DNA from 2 places in the Mycobacterium sp. E2462 genome. Region 2 is predicted to be linked to the other one. Evidence: riboswitches for the same ligand, from Rfam matches in the RefSeq annotation. Region 2 holds a riboswitch; the other holds the start of a gene.
What was found. A riboswitch is a leader RNA that binds a small molecule or an ion and turns the genes downstream of it on or off. The one in region 2 is predicted to bind thiamine pyrophosphate.

Region 1: another riboswitch for thiamine pyrophosphate. It lies ahead of thiO (glycine oxidase ThiO); the one in region 2 lies ahead of thiC (phosphomethylpyrimidine synthase ThiC).

The regions. Positions count from the first base shown of each region.
Region 1 is NZ_LZKC01000295.1:2,579-9,513, reverse strand. Features, by position in the region: gene A5714_RS14855 (glutamate ABC transporter substrate-binding protein) at 1-648, opposite strand, end outside; gene glnX (protein kinase G-activating protein GlnX) at 648-1,967, opposite strand; gene A5714_RS14845 (NUDIX hydrolase) at 2,101-2,730, shown strand; gene thiE (thiamine phosphate synthase) at 2,714-3,376, opposite strand; TPP riboswitch at 3,436-3,567, shown strand; gene thiO (glycine oxidase ThiO) at 3,570-4,592, shown strand; gene thiS (sulfur carrier protein ThiS) at 4,589-4,786, shown strand; gene A5714_RS14825 (thiazole synthase) at 4,779-5,555, shown strand; gene A5714_RS14820 (SGNH/GDSL hydrolase family protein) at 5,560-6,333, shown strand; gene A5714_RS14815 (serine/threonine protein kinase) at 6,337-6,849, opposite strand.
Region 2 is NZ_LZKC01000237.1:4,470-11,404, forward strand. Features, by position in the region: gene A5714_RS11745 (MarR family winged helix-turn-helix transcriptional regulator) at 1-62, opposite strand, end outside; gene A5714_RS11750 (alpha/beta family hydrolase) at 109-744, opposite strand; gene thiD (bifunctional hydroxymethylpyrimidine kinase/phosphomethylpyrimidine kinase) at 741-1,568, opposite strand; gene thiC (phosphomethylpyrimidine synthase ThiC) at 1,565-3,214, opposite strand; TPP riboswitch at 3,207-3,317, opposite strand; gene A5714_RS11765 (PAS and ANTAR domain-containing protein) at 3,481-4,122, shown strand; gene A5714_RS11770 (STAS domain-containing protein) at 4,264-4,623, shown strand; gene A5714_RS11775 (SpoIIE family protein phosphatase) at 4,620-6,935, shown strand, end outside.

The DNA.
Region 1 (6,935 bases), on a different contig from region 2:
CTGCCGGATGCGGTGCAGGGACGTGGTGCCCTTGGCCACACACACCCGCTTGCCGGACAGGTCGTTCACCTTGGCGATCGAGGAGTCCCGCGGGGTGAGGATCCGCTGGTTGGCATCGAGGTAGACGGTGGAGAAGTTCACCAGCTTGCGTCGGTCGCAGGTGATGGTCATGGTTTTGACGACGACGTCGACCTCGGAGTTCTGCAGCGCGGTGACGCGCTCGTCCGAGGACAGGATGCGGTATTCGACGTGCGAGGGGGCGCCGAAGATGTCGCGCGCGATCTCGCCGGCGATGTCGACGTCGAAGCCGGTGATCTCACCGGTGATGGGGTCGCGGAAGCTGAACAGGTTGCTGCCGATGTCGAGCCCGACGATCAGCCGCCCGCGGGCGCGAATGTCGGCGACGGCGGCGTCGGCTTCGGCCTTGGTGTTGAAGGGCCGCAGGCTGGCGGTCAGGTCGCAGCTCTGGGTGGGCCCGTCGGTCGGCAGCGGCGGCTCGGGCGGCAGCTGCTCCATGCCGACGGGGGTCGGTGGCGGCAGCGTCGGGACGCTGGCCACGGTCAGCGATTCGGTGTGCCCGCAGCCGGCCAGCAGCGTCACCGCGGCCAGCGCGGCGCCCGCTCGGCGGAGCCGGTGCAGGCGGCGCACTACCGATACTCTTTCAGCCGCGGCCACAGGCCGAGGGCGACGGCCACGGCGGCGCCGAGGCTGAGCACCACGCCGCCCACCTGGGCGCCGGACAGGCCGCTGCGGGCGTTGATGACGTCGTTGCGCAGGCGGGTGCGGCTCTGGTCCATCGCCTTGACCAACTCGTCCTCGAGCTTGTCGAAGGCCGGGGTGGAGTCGTCCTCGCTGCTGCCCAGCGCGACCTGCGTGGCGGCCCGGTAGTTACCCACCGAAATGTAGGAGCTGATCCTGTCGTTGGCCTGCCGCCAGCGCAGCAGCAGCTGATCGGCGCCCTCCAGGTCCGGCTTGTCGACGGCGTCGCTGCGCGACATGTACTGGTCGAGCTGCCGGTGCATGGCGTCGATGCGCTGGTAGAAAGCCTGTTTGCGCTTCTCCTCGTCGCCGCGGCGGATCAGCGACAACGTCTCGTCGGCCCGCGCCTGCTGGGCGGTGATCGCGACGTTGGTGACGGTCTTAAGCGACTCGGCGGCAGTGTTCTTCGCGCTACGACTGGCCGCCGTAGAGATGGTTAGCGCAGTTCCGACCCAGACCACCATGACGAGAATAGCGAGCGCACCGACGATCAGACCGGGGTTGATGCGACGCCGGGTGCGCCGCGCCAGCCACCGATGCGAGAAGGCGCCGAAGACGGCGGTCGCGCTCACCACCAGGATGACCGGCGCCGGGATCTGGGTGGACGCCGTGGTCTCGGCGTCGACGCGATCCGAGGTGGCCTGGTAGAGCTGCGCGGCATCGGGCAGGATCGTCGTCTGCATCAGCCCGGAGGCCTCCGACAGATACGACGAACCGACCGGGTTGCCCTCCCGGTTGTTGGTCCGGGCGATCTCGATGAGCCCGGTGTAAACGGCCAGTTCGGCGTTGATGCGGCCCAGCAGCTGCACCAGCGGCTCGTCGGTGAGCCCGCTGGACGCCCGCGTCACCGCCACCGCCGCATCGGTGATGGCCTGCTCGTAGCGCTGCCGCACCGGCTGCGGCTCGGCCTCGGCGATGAATGCGGTGGCCGCCGCCGCGTCGGCCACCGACAGCGTGGTGTACAGCCGGCCGGCGGCGAACGACAGCGGCTCGGTGTGGTTGAGGACCGTGGTGAGCACCTGCTGGCGGTGGTTGATGGTGGTCGAGGTGGCGAACGCGCAGATGCCGCCGAGCACCGCCAGCACGATGCCGATGGTCAGGATGCGGCCCGGCGTCGTCGAGATGAACCACCAGCGCGGATGGGCTGGTTCGGCCGGCGAGCGCATTCCCTGCGGCTCGGTCGACGGATGCGCCAGCTCAACCGTCACGTGTGATCAGCCCTCGTCTCTTCGCCACGGAAATTCGCTGCACCGACCTCTATAAGCGAATTCTAAGAGAATGTCGAGGCCGATGGGTGGAGGCGGACCGATTCATCGAGCGCACACTGCATATCCTGAACCCGTGCGCGGCGACGGTGACGGGTGGGTGCTCTCCGACGGCGGCGCGCACTTCTGGGGTCGCTACGGCGCGGCCGGTTTGTTGCTGCGCGCCCCGCAAGCCGACGGCACGCCGGCGGTGCTGTTGCAGCACCGCGCGGTCTGGAGCCACCAGGGCGGAACCTGGGGGCTGCCCGGCGGCGCCCGGGACAGCCACGAGACGCCGGAGGAGACGGCCGTTCGGGAAGCGCACGAGGAGGCCGGTGTCCGCGCCGAGCTGCTGGCGGTGCGCGCGACGGTGGTGACGGCCAGCGTCGCCGGCGCCGGCGGCGCCCAGTGGACCTACACCACCGTCGTCGCCGACGCCGACGAACTGCTGCACACCGTCCCGAACGGCGAGAGCGCGGAGATGCGCTGGGTCGACGAGAACGAGGTCGCCGATCTGCCGCTGCACCCCGGCTTCGCCGCCAGCTGGCAACGACTGCGCACCGAGCCCGCGCTGCTGCCGCTCGGCGCCGGGGACGAACGTCGGCGGCAACTGCCGCGGACGCTGGAGATCGAGGCGGGCGTGTTCGTGTGGTGCATGCCCGGCGACCCGCTGCGGGCCGACGAGACGCCGTCGCCGCTCAGCAACCGCATCAACGCGCTGCTGTAAGCGCCGCCCGAAGCCGGGCGGCGGCCGCCCGCGGGTCCTCGGCCGCGGTGATCGCCCGCACCACCACCACGCGCCGGGCGCCCGCTTCAAGCACGTCGGGTAGCCGCTGCGTGTCGATCCCGCCGATCGCAAACCATGGCTTGTCGGCGTGCAGCCGCGCGGCGGCCGCGACCAGCGCGAGGCCCGGCGCCGGGCGGCCGGGCTTGGTGGGGGTGGGCCAGCAGGGGCCGACGCAGAAGTAGTCCGGCCCCCCGGGAGCGGCCGCCGCGGCGGCCTGCTCGGCGTCGTGGCTCGACAGCCCGAGCAACACCTGCGGCCCGGCGATGTCCCGCGCGACGTCCAGCGGGAGGTCACCCTGCCCCAGGTGCAGCACGTCCGCCCCGGCTGCCCGGGCGATGTCGGCGCGGTCGTTGACCGCGACCAGGGCGCCGTGGCGGCGGGCCGCCTCGGCGAGCACCTCACACGCCGCCAACTCGTCGCGCGCCTCCAACGGCCCGAACCGCTGTTCACCGGCGGAGCCTTTATCGCGCAGCTGGATGATGTCCACCCCGCCGGCCAGGGCGGCGTCGGCGAACTCGGCCAGGTCGCCGCGCTCGCGCCGCGCGTCGGTGCACAGATATAACCGCGCCGCGGCCAGGCGGGACATTCGTTCATCTACGGGAATCTGCACACCGCGACGCTAGCGCGCTAGCGTGGAGCCGGAGAATTACTCGACACGGGAGTCCCGGGTTCGTCGCTGCGGGGCTGAGAGTGGGCACAGCCAGAGCATCTGGATCTGCCCTTACCGTCACACCTGATCCGGATCATGCCGGCGAAGGGAGGCTTGGAGGATGAGTGGGATGCCGACCGGCCCCGAGATGGGGTCGTTGGCGGTCGTCGGCGGCGGCGTGATCGGGCTGGCGGTGGCGCGGCGGGCGACGCAGGCCGGATGGTCGGTGCGGGTGCACCGGGGCAGCGAGCGGGGCGCCTCCTGGGTGGCCGGCGGCATGCTGGCCCCGCACAGCGAGGGCTGGCCCGGCGAGGAGCAGCTGTTGCGGCTGGGCCTGGAGTCGCTGCGGTTGTGGCGCGAGGGCGGGTTCCTCGACGGGCTGCCGCCCGGGGTGGTCACCGCCCGCGAGTCGTTGGTGGTGGCCGTGGACCGGGCCGACGTCGCGGACCTGCGCACGGTCGCCGAATGGCTCTCGGGGCAGGGGCATCCGGTGGTGTGGGAGTCGGCCGCCCGCGACCTCGAACCCCTGCTGGCGCGGGGCATCCGGCACGGTTTCCGGGCCCCCACCGAACTGGCGGTGGACAACCGGGCGGTGCTGGACGCGTTGAGCGCCGAATGCGAGCGGCTGGGCGTGCGGTGGGCGCCGCCGGTGCGCGACCTGTCCGACGTGAGCGCCGACGCCGTCGTGCTCGCCAACGGCATCGACGCGCCTTCGCTGTGGCCCGGCCTGCCGGTGCGCCCCGTCAAGGGCGAGGTGCTGCGCCTGCGCTGGCGCAAGGGCTGTATGCCGTTGCCGCAACGCGTGATTCGCGCGCGGGTGCACGGGCGGCAGGTGTACCTTGTTCCGCGCGCGGACGGGGTGGTCGTCGGCGCCACCCAGTACGAGCACGGCCGCGACACGGGCCCGGTCGTGTCCGGGGTGCGGGACCTGCTCGACGACGCCTGCGCGGTGCTGCCGGCGTTGGGTGAATACGAGCTGGCCGAGGCCGCGGCCGGGCTGCGCCCGATGACGCCGGACAACCTGCCGTTGGTGCACCGGCTGGACGCGCGAACCTTGGTGGCGGCCGGTCATGGCCGTTCCGGGTTCCTGCTGGCGCCATGGACGGCCGAACAGATCGTCTCCGAGCTCGTTCCGGTGGGAGTGCACTCATGATCGTCGTGGTCAACGAACGCAAGGTCGAGGTGGACGAGCGCACCACCGTGGCGGCGTTGCTGAGCACGCTGGGGTTCCCCGAACGCGGGGTGGCGGTGGCGATGGACGACGCGGTCCTGCCCCGATCGCGTTGGGCCGCCGAGCTTTCCGCCGGCGCCCGCCTCGAGATCGTGACGGCGGTGCAAGGTGGCTGACTCCAAACTCACCATCGGGGACCGCAGCTTCACCTCGCGGCTCATCATGGGAACCGGGGGAGCGACCAACCTGGCGGTGCTCGAGGACGCGCTCGTCGCCTCCGGCACCGAGCTGACCACCGTCGCCATCCGCCGGGTCGACGCCGAGGGCGGGACCGGGCTGCTGGACCTGCTGAACCGGCTGGGGATCACCCCGCTGCCCAATACCGCGGGCTGCCGCAGCGCGGCCGAGGCCGTCCTCACCGCGCAGTTGGCGCGCGAGGCGCTGGACACCAACTGGATCAAGCTCGAGGTGATCGCCGACGAGCGCACGCTACTGCCGGACGCCATCGAATTGGTCCGCGCTGCAGAACAATTGGTTGACGACGGGTTCGTGGTGCTGCCCTACACCAACGACGACCCGGTGCTGGCGGCCCGGCTCGAGGACGCCGGGTGTGCGGCCGTCATGCCGCTGGGCTCGCCGATCGGCACCGGGCTGGGCATCACCAACCCGCACAACATCGAGATGATCGTCGCGCGGGCCGGGGTGCCGGTGGTGCTCGACGCCGGCATCGGCACCGCCAGCGACGCCGCCCTGGCGATGGAGTTGGGTTGCGACGCCGTGCTGTTGGCCACGGCGGTGACGCGGGCCGCCGACCCGCGGGCCATGGCGGCCGCGATGTCCGCCGCCGTCACCGCCGGCTACCTGGCCCGTCGCGCCGGGCGGATTCCCAAGCGGTTCTGGGCGCAGGCCTCCAGCCCCGGCTCGCCGCCGGCGGCGGGCGGCTGAGCCCGTGGCCCCGAAACGGTATGTGGCGCTGGGCAGTTCGATGGCCGCCGGGCCGGGCATTGCGCCCCGTGCCCCTGGCGCCCCGCGCTGGTCGGGCCGCTCGGCGCGCAACTACCCGCACCTGCTCGCCGACCGGTGCGGGATGGACCTCGTCGACGTGACCTTCTCCGGAGCGACCACCGCGCATCTGCTTGCCGAAAAACAGCGCGGCGCCCCGCCGCAGCTGACGGCGCTCGACGGGTCGGAAGCCCTGGTGACCGTGACGATCGGCGGCAACGACGTCGGATACGTGCCGCTGCTGATGGCCGCCTCGTTGCCGGGCTGGACCCGCCGGGCGCCGCTGCTGGGCCCTCGGGTGGCGGAGCTGCTGGACCGCGACGCCCGCGATCGGGCGCTCGCCGACGTGGCCGAGTCGCTGTGCGTCGTCGGCCGGGAGGTGCGGCGCCGCGCGCCGCGCGCCCGCGTCGTGTTCGTCGATTACCTGAGCTTGCTGCCGCCCGCGGGCGAGGCGGCGGGGCCGATCCGCGCCGCGGACGCCGATCTGGGCCGCCATGTCGCCGCCGCGTTGGAGCGGGCCACGGCCGAGGCGGCCATGGCGACGGGCTGCGAGGTCGTCCGTGCCGGGGCGGCCAGCCGGGAACATCACCCGTGGTCGGCCCAGCCGTGGACGACGCCGCCGGCCAAGTACGGCGTCCCGCTGCCGCGCCGGCCCGCGCCGCTGCACCCCAACGCCGCGGGCATGCGCGCGGTAACCGAGCTCGTCGCCACCTTGCTGTGATGCTCAGCCGTTGGCCTGCCACCACCGGTACAGGGCCGCAACGTCGGCGGTGCCGCCGCGCAGGTAGCTCACGATGTTCTTGGCCTGCGTGGTCCAGATGATCTCCGCGGCGTTGCGGTAGGTGCCGCAGGCCAGCTGCCCCGCGCTGGAGTCGGCGCTGCCCTGGTGCCAGATGGTGGGGGACTGGCCGTTGTCCCCGCACGCCGTCAGCACGTCCTCGCCGATGCTCGTCGCAAAGAACCGGTTCATGCTGTCGCCGTCGCTGAACAAGACGTACTTGGCCTGCACCGGGCCGCTCGGGTCGGGGCTCTGCCCGCAGTTGAAGGCGGCCAGTTGCCCGGCGGTGACGTTCTGGGCGGTGCAGTTGTTCAAGCCGTAGCCCTTGGACAGCGAGGCGGCGAGCGTGTTGACGTCCGAAGGTGTTCCGGGGTCGGCGGTGCCGGGCGCGAGGCCGGGGCCGACCGTCACGCCGGCCAGCAGCGCGGCAACCACCCAGCCACGTGACGCGTTGGTCATCACCGACCCATACTCGCTCAGCTGCCGCGCCGCCGGCCAGCCCGGTGGGGCCGCGACGCGCTCGACCGCGGCCGGTGGGCGCCTCG
Region 2 (6,935 bases):
CGGCTGAACACCACCCGGATCTCGCGGGCCGCGGCCGCGGCGGAGTCCCCAATGCCCTCCACGCCACCACCCTAAAGTAGACAGCTAAAACTGTCCAGTTTTAGCTGTCTAAATTCGGCCGAGCAGCCCCAGAGCCGCGTCGACCGCCAGCGCCGCCACATTCAGCGTGCGCGACCGCAGGTCGTGGCGGGCGCCGGTGATCTCGACCAGCGCGGTCGACGCGGGGATCCGCGCCGCCGCGTCGGCGACCTCGGCCGGCGTGCCGAAGGGATCGGAGGTGCCGTGCGTGAACACCGTGGGCACCGCGATGTCGGGAAGATGCTCGACGCGCAGACGCTCCGGCTTGCCGGGCGGGTGCACCGGGTAGGAGAACAGCGTCAGCACGTCGACGGTCGGGGCCGCGCCGTCCTGTTGCTCGGCCACCACCATCGACGTTTGGCGGCCCCCATAGGAATGTCCGCCCGCGATCAGCGGGCCGTCGGCGAGGCCGCGACACAGCGTGACCGCTTCGACGATGCCCGCGCGGTCGGCGGCGGCGGAGCCCGACGGCGGCCCGGTGGGGCGGCGGCGACGATACGGCAGGTTGTAGCGCACCGCCAGCCAGCCCCGCCGGGCCCACTCGTCGCAAACCTGTTGCAGCAGCGGCGCGTCGCGATTGCCACCCGCGCCATGGGTCAGGACCACGACGCCCTGAGGCGACCCGTCGGGCTCGTGCGCGACCCCCGCGATCGGCTCGAGGTTCATGACAGCCGGAACAGCGGGGAGACGGGACCGTGGCCGTGGCCCAGCGGGTAAGAGGCGCGCAGACACGCGGTGACCCAGCGTTTCGCGAACCCGACCGCGTCCGGGACGGACGCGCCGTGGGCCAGCGCCGCCGCCGCGGCGGCCGCCAGCGTGTCACCGCCACCGTGGTCGTTGCCCGTGGACAGGCGCTCGGAATCGAACTCGACGAAGTTAGCGCCGTCGTAGAGCAGGTCGCAGCTGCGGTCGGACGAACGCAGGTGGCCGCCCTTGACCAGCACCCAGCGCGGCCCCAACGCGTGCAGCGCCTCGGCCGCAGCCCGCTGCGAGGCCGCGTCGACGACGTCGATGTCGACCAGCAGTCGCACCTCGTCGAGGTTCGGCGTCACCAACGTGGCCAACGGAAACAGCTGCCGCCGAAAGGAATCGAGGGCTGACGAGGCGAGCAGCGGATCCCCGTGCATTGACGCGCAGACCGGATCCACCACCAGGGGCGCCGACAGCCCGAGCCCGCGCCACGCCGCGGCGACCGCGTCGATGATGTCCGACGACGCAAGCATCCCGGTCTTGGCGGCGTGGATGCCGATGTCGTCGACCACCGCGTCGATCTGGCCGGCCACCACCTCGGCGGGCACCTCGTGAAAGCCCCGCACCCCCACCGTGTTCTGCACCGTGACGGCGGACACCGCGACGCACGCGTGCACACCCAACAGGGCGAGCGTGCGCAGGTCGGCCTGGATGCCCGCGCCGCCCCCGGAGTCCGATCCGGCGATCGTCAGCACCCGCAGCGGGGTGGTGCCCGGCGGCGGCAGGGGCAGATAATTCACCGGGGCGACAGCGGCAGATACACCCGATTGCCCTGCTCGGCGAATTCCTTTGACTTCTCGGCCATTCCGGAGGCCAGCATGGCCTCGATGTCGTCCTCGGTTTCCAGGCCGTGCTTGGCGGCGTAGTCCCGGACATCCTGGGTGATGCGCATCGAGCAGAACTTGGGCCCGCACATCGAGCAGAAGTGCGCCGTCTTGGCGGGCTCGGCCGGCAGCGTCTCGTCGTGGTATTCCCGCGCGGTGTCGGGATCCAGCGACAGCGCGAACTGGTCGTTCCAGCGGAACTCGAAACGCGCCTGGCTCAGCGCGTTGTCCCGTTCTTGCGCGTGCGGGTGCCCCTTCGCCAGGTCACCCGCGTGCGCCGCGATCTTGTAGGCGATCACGCCGTCCTTGACGTCCTTGCGGTCGGGCAGCCCCAGGTGCTCCTTGGGGGTCACGTAGCAGAGCATCGCGGTGCCGGCCTGGGCGATGATGGCGGCGCCGATCGCGGAGGTGATGTGGTCGTACGCCGGCGCGATGTCGGTCGCCAGCGGCCCCAAAGTGTAGAACGGGGCCTCCTCGCACCACTCCTCTTCCAGCCGCACGTTCTCGACGATCTTGTGCATCGGCACGTGGCCGGGGCCCTCGATCATGACCTGCACACCATGGGATTTCGCGATCTTGGTCAGCTCGCCCAGGGTGCGCAGCTCCGCGAACTGCGCGGCGTCGTTGGCGTCGGCGATCGATCCCGGCCGCAGCCCGTCGCCGAGCGAGAACGTGACGTCGTAGCGGGCGAAGATCTCGCAGAGCTCGTCAAAGTTGGTGTACAGGAACGATTCCCGGTGATGCGCCAGGCACCAGGCGGCCATGATCGAGCCGCCGCGGGACACGATGCCGGTGACCCGCTTGGCGGTCAGCGGCACGTAGCGCAGCAGCACGCCGGCGTGCACGGTCATGTAGTCGACGCCCTGCTCGCACTGCTCGATCACCGTGTCGCGGTAGATCTCCCAGGTGAGTTCGGTCGGGTCACCCTTGACCTTCTCCAGCGCCTGGTAGATCGGCACCGTGCCGACGGGCACCGGCGAATTCCGCAGGATCCACTCACGGGTCTCGTGGATGTTCTTGCCGGTGGACAAGTCCATGATGGTGTCCGCGCCCCACCGGGTGGCCCACACCATCTTGTCGACCTCCTCGGCGATCGACGACGTCACGGCCGAGTTGCCGATGTTCGCGTTGACCTTGGTCGCGAAGGCCTTGCCGATGATCATCGGCTCGATCTCGGGGTGGTTGTGGTTGGCCGGGATGACCGCGCGGCCGCGGGCGACCTCGTCGCGCACCAGCTCGGCGGGCATGCCCTCGCGGACCGCGATGTAGGCCATCTCGGCGGTGATCTCGCCGGCACGCGCCCGCTGCAACTGGGTGCCGCGGTCGCGCACCACGCCCGGCCGCGCCGGCAGTCCCTTCGTCAGGTCGACGCGAGCGGCGGCATCGGTGTAGGGGCCGGAGGTGTCGTAGAGGTCGAAGTGGTCGCCCGTCGACAGATGCACCCGCCGGAACGGAACCTGGGCGCCCGGCACCCCCGGCACGTCGCGGTAGGTCTTGCTGCTGCCCGCGATCGGCCCGGTGGTCACCGACGCGTCGACGGTCTCGGAAAGGACGTCAGTCATGATTTCTGCTCCCTACGCCGGCATTACCCGGTCAGGTTCGTACGGTCGACGGCCCTCAGCCGTCCTCTCAGCGCACTGGGCGTGCGCTCCCGCGTGTGATGGATGGGTCCGCACGCGACGTTACCCCCACCCCGGGCCGCACGGCATTCCGATCGGCGTTTCCGCCCAGGCGGTGGCCCGACGTGTCGGGTGGATGGAAAAATGCAACCGTGCAACAGCGCGGGGAGCGGAGCGCAGACGGCTCCGCCACTAGCAGCGGCCAAGAAGTGAGCCTGACCGACGGCGTGGCGCCCTACCTGAACGTGGGGTCGATCCGCTTCTGGTTCGTCGGCCAGCGGTGGGAATGGTCCGACGAGGTCGCCCGGATGCACGGCTACGAACCCGGCGAGGTGCAGCCCACCACCAAACTGTTGCTTTCCCACAAACACCCCGACGACCGGGCGCACGTCCAGGAGATCTTGGACTACGCCCTGCAATCGGCCGGCTCGTTTTCCAGCCGACACCGCTTCGTCGACACCACGGGCAGGGTGCACGACGCGATCGTGGTGGCCGACCGGATGCTCGACGATTCCGGCGTGGTGGTGGGCTCGGCCGGTTACTACATCGACCTGACCACAACCTTCGACGAAACCCGCCAGGAGGTCCTCGACTCCGCGCTGCCCGACTTATTCGACAACCGGGCCGCGATCGAGCAGGCCAAAGGCGTGCTGATGTACGTCTACCGGGTCAGCGCCGAGCAGGCCTTCCGGGTGCTGCAGTGGCGGTCGCAGGAGACCAACGTGAAGCTGCGGGCGCTGGCACGGCAGTTGCTGGTGGAGGTGACCAGCCTGCCGTCTCCGACGGCTCTGCAACAGAGCGAATTCGACCATTTGCTGCTGACGGTGCACGAACGGATTGGCGAGCAGTGAGCCGGGTAACCGCTGATTCGTGAAATGGCCAGTTCGCCAGGCGCTAGGCTCGGATGATCTGCAATGCGCGCCCGCGCATGCTCGCCGCCACATCGGGCTTAGCGGCGGCAGTATGGAAGATTGGCGGCGGCGAAAGGCAAGATGTTGTTGGCGGTCGAACACGAAGCCCACGAGGACGCCGTAATCGTGCGCGTCAAAGGCGATGTCGACTCCAGTACCGTTGACCAGCTCGTCGATCACCTGACCGGCGCGCTCAAGCTGGCCGCGACGCACCCCGCCAGGCTGGTCGTCGTCGACCTGCAAGCGGTGGACTTCTTCGGCAGCGCGGCGCTGAACGCGGTGCTCGACTGCCACGAGGACGGCAAGGCCGCCGGGACGGCGGTGCGGTTGGTGGCCAACCACGACCAGGTCCTGCGTCCCATCCAGGTCACCGAGCTGGACCGGATCTTCGACATCTCCCCGAGTTTGCCCGACGCGCTGCAGCGAAAACGACAACCGTGACCGCCCGCCTGCCGGCCGACCTTGCCGCAGCGGTGTCGCTAGGCGGCGAGATGGGCCGGCGGTTCGCCGAGTTCGACTGGGACTCGCACCCTTTAGGGTCTCCGCAGAGTTGGCCGAGCGAGGTCCGCGCGGCCGTCGCCACGACGCTGGCGTCGCGGTTCCCGCTGGCGCTGTGGCTGGGGCCCGAGGATCTGTTCGTCGTCTACAACGAGGCCTACATCGAGATCCTCGGCGACAAACATCCCGCCGCGCTGGGCCGGCCCGGCCGCGACGTGTGGTGGGACATCTGGGACTCGATCAATCCGATGCTCTCCGGGGTCGTCGCCACCGGGGAGGCGACCTGGTCGCGTGACCTGATGCTGGCGATGGTGACCGCCGGGCGGCGCGAGGAGCGCTACTTCACGTTCACCTACAGCCCGCTGATGGGCGCCGACGGTCGGCCGTTCGGCATCTTCTGCCCGTCCTACGAAACCACCGAACGGGTGCTCAGCGAACGCCGCCTGCACCTGCTCAACACGGTGGCCGCTGCCATGCTGGAAACCCGCAGCGTCGACGACGCCGTCGGCGTCGCCGTCACCGTGTGCGCCGGGCAACCCGCCGACCTGCCGTTCGTCGCCGTCTACGTCGAGGACGAGGCGGCGGGGGCCGTGACCCTGCGCGGCGCCACCACATCGGTGCTGCCGCTGCTGCCGCGGGAACTGGCGCAGCTCGCCGGCGGGGACGCGGCGACGCTGTCGCGCGCGGAGACGCGCCTCATCGACGACGTGGCGTCCGCGATCCCGGGCATCGCGGAGGTCCTGGGCCCCCACTGTCCCGAGCAGGCCCTGGTACTGCCGTTGGGGGAGGCCACCGTCGGCGGGGCGTTGGTGGTGGGCATCAGCCCGCGCCGTCCCCTCGACACCCAATACAGCGGCTTTTGTCAACTGCTCGCCGACCAGCTGTCGTCGACCTTCGCGTCGATTGTGTCCTACGAGCAGCAACGCCAGCGGGCCGACGCGCTGGTCGAACTGGACCGGGCCAAGACGGCGTTTCTGACCAACGTCAGCCACGAGTTTCGCACGCCCCTGACGCTGCTGCTGGGACCGCTGGACGACGCGTTGTCCGGTGCCGAGCCGGAAAGCGTTCTGGCCGAACGTCTTAGCACCGCGGGTCGCAACGCCAGGCGGTTGCAGCGCCTGGTTGACTCGCTGCTCGACTTCTCCCGCATCGAGGCCGGCCGCGCCAACGCGAAACTGGTGTGCACCGACGTCGGCGCGCTCACCGAGCAGATCGCCTCGTCCTTCGCCGAGCTGTGCCACCGCGCGGGGCTCGAGCTCGAACTGGACTGCGAGGCAGCGCTGGCCGACGTCGACGCGGCCATGTGGGAGACCATCGTGCTGAACCTGCTGTCGAACGCGGTCAAGTACACGCTGCGCGGCTCGATCGCGGTGCGGGTGCGCGCCGAGGCCGGGCGATGCTCGATCGCCGTGCGCGACACGGGAGTCGGCATCGACGCCGACGACGTCAACCGGTTGTTCGAGCGGTTCTACCGGGCCGACAACGCGCGTGGCCGCAGTGTCGAGGGCACCGGCATCGGGTTGTCGCTGGTGCGCGGGCTGGTCGAACTGCACCGCGGAACGGTGCACATCGACAGCGCGGTCGACCATGGCACCACCGTGACAATCTCACTCCCACAATCGAATTCGAGTGCCGCCCCCGACCAGGTGGCCGCCGGCGCGCCGGACGCCACCAACCCGTACGTCGCCGAGACGAGCCAGTGGGTGACCCCACTCGCCGAGCCCGATGCCGCACAGGATGCTCCCCACTCGGCGCGGCAGCTGGTGTTGATCGCCGACGACAACGCCGACATGCGCGCGCACATCGACCGGGTGTTGTCGCCCCGCTACGACACCGTGCTGGTCGCCGACGGTGACTCGGCGTTGGCCACCGCGCGCAAGGTGCATCCCGACGCGATCGTCACCGACGTGATGATGCCCGGACTGGACGGCTTCGGGTTTGTCGCGGCCGTGCGCGCGGACCCGACACTGGCCGCGACGCCGATCCTGATGTTGTCCGCGCGCGCCGGGGTCGAAGCCATCGACGAGGGCTTCGCCGGCGGGGCCGACGATTACCTGCTCAAGCCGTTCCGCTCCCAAGAGCTGATCGACCGGGTCGCCTCCCGGCTGTCCGCGGTCGACCGGGAACGCGAACGCCAGCGCCGCGAGGCGCAGTCGCGCCTGGCGTCCGACCTGGTGCACCTGGACTCGGCGCTGCAGGGCACCGACTCGATCGCCGGGATCATGGACGCGCTGCTGGGTTCGCCGTTCGGCTCG